2 regions of the Pseudomonas rosaeacicularis genome follow, and region 2 is predicted to be linked to the other one. Evidence: riboswitches for the same ligand, from Rfam matches in the RefSeq annotation. Region 2 holds a riboswitch; the other holds the start of a gene.

Region 1 (2,455 bases), on a different contig from region 2:
GCAGATCGACGTTTTGCAGGGCCAGCGCCGCCAAGCGCTTTTGCATCACCGCTTCGCCGCTGAGCAGCCCGACCAATTCGGCGCGCTGACCGTCGACATCGGTCAGGGCATCGAGCAAATAAAGCATCCCGCCGCATTCGGCCAACAAAGGCTTGCCGTCGGCGTGGTGCTGACGGATCGCATCAAGCATGGGTTTGTTTTCCCCCAGCGCAACGTGGTGCAATTCCGGGTAACCGCCTGGAAGATAAAGGCTGTCAGCCTCCGGAATGTGCTGATCGCGGATGGGCGAGAAAAACGAGAGCTCGGCGCCCATCGCTCGCAGAAGATCGAGACTGGCTCCATAGATGAAGGCAAAAGCCTCGTCATAGGCGATGGCGATACGCACGCCCGCGAGCAGCGGCTCGGCGGGGATGAAGTCCGGCGCATCGAACATCACAGCAGGCGGCAGGGCGACTTCGCAGGTGCTGGCGAGCGCATTGGCCGCAGCATCAAGACGCACGTCCAGATCATTCAGCTCGCTGGCTTGCACCAGTCCAAGATGCCGGCTTGGCAGTTCGATCCCGGTTTCCCGGGACAGCGCGCCATACCATCGCAGGCCTTCGGTGAGACTGCCCTCCAGCAACTGCGCGTGACGCACGGTCCCGACCCGGTTAGCGAGCACACCGGCAAACGGCAGGTCCGGCTGATAACGCGCCAGCCCCAACGCCAGCGCGCCAAACGTCTGGGCCATCGCAGTGCCGTCGATCACACCCAGCACCGGCACGCCGAAACGTCGGGCCAGGTCAGCGCTGGACGGGGTGCCGTCGAACAAGCCCATCACACCTTCGATCAGAATCAGGTCAGCGTCAGCGGCGGCTTCCCACAACAGGCGTCGGCTTTCGTCCTCGCCCACCATCCACATGTCCAACTGGTAAACCGGGTTGCCGCTGGCGCGTTCGAGGATCATGGGGTCGAGAAAATCGGGGCCGCACTTGAACACCCGGACCTTGCGCCCTTGATTGCGATGCAACCGCGCCAGGGCCGCTGTCACGGTGGTCTTGCCCTGACCGGACGCCGGGGCGGCGATCAACACGGCAGGGCATTGCCTGGCCTGACTCATGAACGGTCACTCACAGTTCAATACCCTTTTGCGCCCGAATGCCGGACTGGAACGCGTGTTTCACCACGGCAATGTCCGAAACGGTGTCGGACAGATCGATCAATTCCTGCTTGGCGCCACGGCCGGTCACGACCACATGCTGCATCGGCGGACGCGCCTGCAGGTCGGCGAGTACCTGCTCAAAATCCAGATAGCCGTGTTTGAGGGCGATGTTGAGTTCATCGAGGATTACCAGCCCGATACTCGGGTCTCGGAGCATGTCTTGGGTCACGCCCCAGGCGGATTCGGCAGCGGCGATATCACGCTGGCGGTCCTGGGTTTCCCAAGTGAATCCCTCGCCCATGACGTGGTAGCGCACTTGTTCGGGGAAGCGGCGGAAGAACAGTTCTTCGCCGGTGCTGTTGCGGCCCTTGATGAACTGCACCACGCCGCACTGCATGCCGTGGCCCATGGCGCGGGCGAGCATGCCAAAAGCCGAACTGCTTTTGCCTTTGCCGTTGCCAGTCAGTACCAGCAACAGGCCGCATTCGTTGGGGGCGCTGGCAATGCGTTCGTCCATCACGGCCTTTTTGCGCAGCATGCGCGCAAGGTGACGTTCGTCGCGTTCGGGGGTTTCGCTCATCTCAGCTCTCCGCTTGAGGGCAAGTAGGCGCAGACGGAAAGCACGAGCAAGCACTGGCAACGCGGCGCCATTAAGCAGGCCGCGGCGCAGAGCATCGCCCTCCGTGATGCTGTGGGATTGGATCAGGCCGGTCTCCGGACTCATGAGCGAACCATCGGGCCGCGCGCCTTCCCATGCTCAAAGAACACAGTGGCATTGTGCGTGGCTTTTCTCATTTACCGTTGCGGAGGCAGCGCCGGGATCGAACGCTGGGCGGTCTCACCGGCTTCCCTGTTTCACCCTGTCGATACTGACTCGAAGGGCACCTGAAACAAGTGGCGAAGGGTAGAGGGTTGAGGTTTGAGCGTCAATCAATGCGGCGCCCCATCAGCACTCGGGGCTGATCCGTGTTGGGGGTTGAACCTAAGAAGGCTCAAGTGCCTCTACCTAGTTACATAAAAATACTAATTGCCTACGAAATGGAGATCGACAATGTTCAAGCTCAGACCTCAGGTTGTCTTGATGATATTGGTTGCCGGGGGGCTCGCGGCCTGCGGCGAGTCATCGAAGCTGCAAGTCAGTGACGGCATGGGGACCTCTCCCAAATTGCCCGAGCCCAACAAGACGTTGATCCCCACCGTGAACATCGCGCCCGCCATCGGCTGGGCCAACGGCGCCAAACCGACTGCCGCACCAGGCACGCAGGTTGCCGCTTTCGCCGAAAATCTAGATCACCCACGCTGGCTCTACGTGCT
Region 2 (2,455 bases):
GGAGATCGCCGCCGCCACCGGCATCACCAAAAGCGCGGCCCAGCGTTTTGCCTTCACGCTGGAAACCCTGGGATATCTGCGCAAGGACCCGCAAAGCAAGCGCTATCAGCTCACGCCTCGGGCGCTGTCCCTGGGTTTTGGATATTTGCAGACCAACAGCCTGATCGATCGCGCCTCGCCCTATCTGCATCAGCTCAACCGTGAATGCCACGAGAGCTGCAACCTGTCGGAACCCGATGGCCATGAAATGGTATTTGTGGCGCGTTTCCCCAGCCATAACCAAGTCATGATCCCGATGCCGCTAGGCTTGAGCCTGCCGATGTATTGCACGGCGTCTGGCCGGGCCTATCTGTCGCGGCTCGATCCAGACGTTTGCGCCGACCTGCTTGAGGCGATGCCCAAACCCTCGCACACTCACGCCACCCTGACCGACCTTGACGCGTTGCTGGGCAAAATCGCCGAAGCACGGGCCGACGGTTACAGCGGTATCGAAGGTGAGTATTTTCTCGGCGACATCAGTCTGGCGGCGCCGATAGTCGATGCAGGCGGCATGCCGCTGGGCGCAATCAATATCTCGGTGCCCGCCAGTCGCTGGAGTTTCGAAGATGCGCGCAAAGCTTTCGCTCCTGCCTTGATTCATACCGCCCATGCGATTTCCAGTGCCGGCTGGAGCCAGCGTTCAGGCGGGTTTCGATAGGGCGATGCCCATTAGTAAATCCGCTTCTGCCGAAGGCGTAGGAGCCTTGCTTGCAGGCGATCTGACGCGCAGCGGCAGTCAAATCTGCGCTTGGGTATGCCTGACACTCCGTAGGCGCGCGTTTTCATGACTGCTGCGCAGCCAATCGCGGACAAGTCGCGCTCCTACGGCCTGCGGCCAGAATCAAAAGCCGTCGCGAGCAAGCTTCGCTCCGGGACGTTCGCCGGCATAAAATCGCACCCGCATCAGGCATCAACCGATCATTGACCTGACCATGTCCACTGCGTAGCCTTGCGCAGTCGAGGTTCGCCGGTCTGTGTTCTTTAAGATCGGCGCTAAGAAGGGAATGCGGTCACGCCGCAGCTGCCCCCGCAACTGTAAACGGTCATGTTCATTGCACAGCCACTGCGCGAGCGGGAAGGCGCGATGAATGCCTGTCGGATTTCTTCAAAACCGCCAGCGCTGCCGTAAGCCAGGAGACCTGCCTCGACCGGACACTGCGTCCACGCATTCTCACTACAACCGGGCGGGGTGATCCGGTGGCGAATCGAACGGCCAGCGCTCCTGCTGCGCGGTTCTCGTCCCCTTTGCCCGCCGTACCGTCAAAGGGTATCCGATGAAAACACTGGCCAAACTCCCCGTCACCATCGTCACCGGCTTCCTCGGTTCGGGCAAAACCACCTTGCTGCGTCACATGCTCGATAACGCTGAAGGGCGGCGTATCGCGGTGATCGTCAACGAGTTCGGCGAGCTGGGTATCGACGGCGACATCCTCAAGCAATGCACCATCGGCTGCACCGAAGAAGAAGCCACCGGCCGCGTTTACGAACTGGCCAACGGCTGCCTGTGCTGCACGGTGCAGGAAGAATTCTTCCCGGTGATGCGTGAACTGGTGGCCCGTCGCGGCGATCTCGACCATATCCTCATCGAAACCAGCGGTCTGGCACTGCCCAAGCCCTTGGTGCAAGCATTCCAGTGGCCGGAAATCCGCAGCGCCTGTACCGTTGATGCCGTGATCACTGTGGTCGACAGCCCGGCCGTGCTGGCCGGCACTTTCGCCGCGTTCCCGGACCAGGTCGATGCACAGCGCAAGCTTGATCCGAACCTGGACCATGAATCACCGCTGCACGAGCTGTTCGCCGATCAACTGGCCAGCGCCGATCTGGTCATCCTCAACAAAGCCGACATGCTCGACGCTGAATCACTGGCCGCCGTGCGCGCTGAAGTGGCCGAAGAACTTCCCCCTGCGGTGAAAGTCATCGAGGCCAGCAAAGGGCAATTGCCGATCAGCGTGCTGTTGGGCCTTGGCGCTGAATCCGAGCAGCACATCGACAGCCGCAAAACCCATCACGATCATCACGAAGGAGACGACCACGATGATCACGATCACGACGCCTTCGATTCGATCTCCATCACCTTGCCGCAAGCGGACGAGCGCCTGTTGCTGGACGCGCTGACCCAAGCCGTCGTGCAACACGGCATCCTGCGCGTCAAAGGGTTTGCCGCAATCGCTGGCAAGCCGATGCGCCTGCTGGTACAAGGCGTCGGCACCCGGTTCGACAAGCATTTTGACCGTGCCTGGAAGGCAGATGAGGAGCGCGTCACGCATCTGGTGTTGATCGGCCAGGAACTCGACGCCGCCGTGCTCGAAACCCAGCTGCGCGCTGCGGTAACGGCTGTGGCAGTAGCAGGCTAAGACATGCACCTGCTCAGAACCCAGCCCGGCGGTTTCGTCCCCGACGACAGTATCGCTGACTT

The links. A riboswitch is a leader RNA that binds a small molecule or an ion and turns the genes downstream of it on or off. The one in region 2 is predicted to bind cobalamin.
Region 1: linked by a shared signal. The riboswitch ahead of cobO (cob(I)yrinic acid a,c-diamide adenosyltransferase) and the one ahead of cobW (cobalamin biosynthesis protein CobW) in region 2 are both predicted to bind cobalamin.

The regions. Positions count from the first base shown of each region.
Region 1 covers NZ_JBSKHT010000009.1:210,183-212,637, forward strand. Annotated here, with positions in the region: gene ACWKWM_RS13810 (cobyrinic acid a,c-diamide synthase CobB) at 1-1,099, opposite strand, end outside; gene cobO (cob(I)yrinic acid a,c-diamide adenosyltransferase) at 1,110-1,721, opposite strand; cobalamin riboswitch at 1,830-2,045, opposite strand; gene ACWKWM_RS13820 (PQQ-dependent sugar dehydrogenase) at 2,193-2,455, shown strand, end outside.
Region 2 covers NZ_JBSKHT010000028.1:48,973-51,427, forward strand. Annotated here, with positions in the region: gene ACWKWM_RS27515 (IclR family transcriptional regulator) at 1-697, shown strand, start outside; cobalamin riboswitch at 983-1,200, shown strand; gene cobW (cobalamin biosynthesis protein CobW) at 1,314-2,393, shown strand; gene cobN (cobaltochelatase subunit CobN) at 2,397-2,455, shown strand, end outside.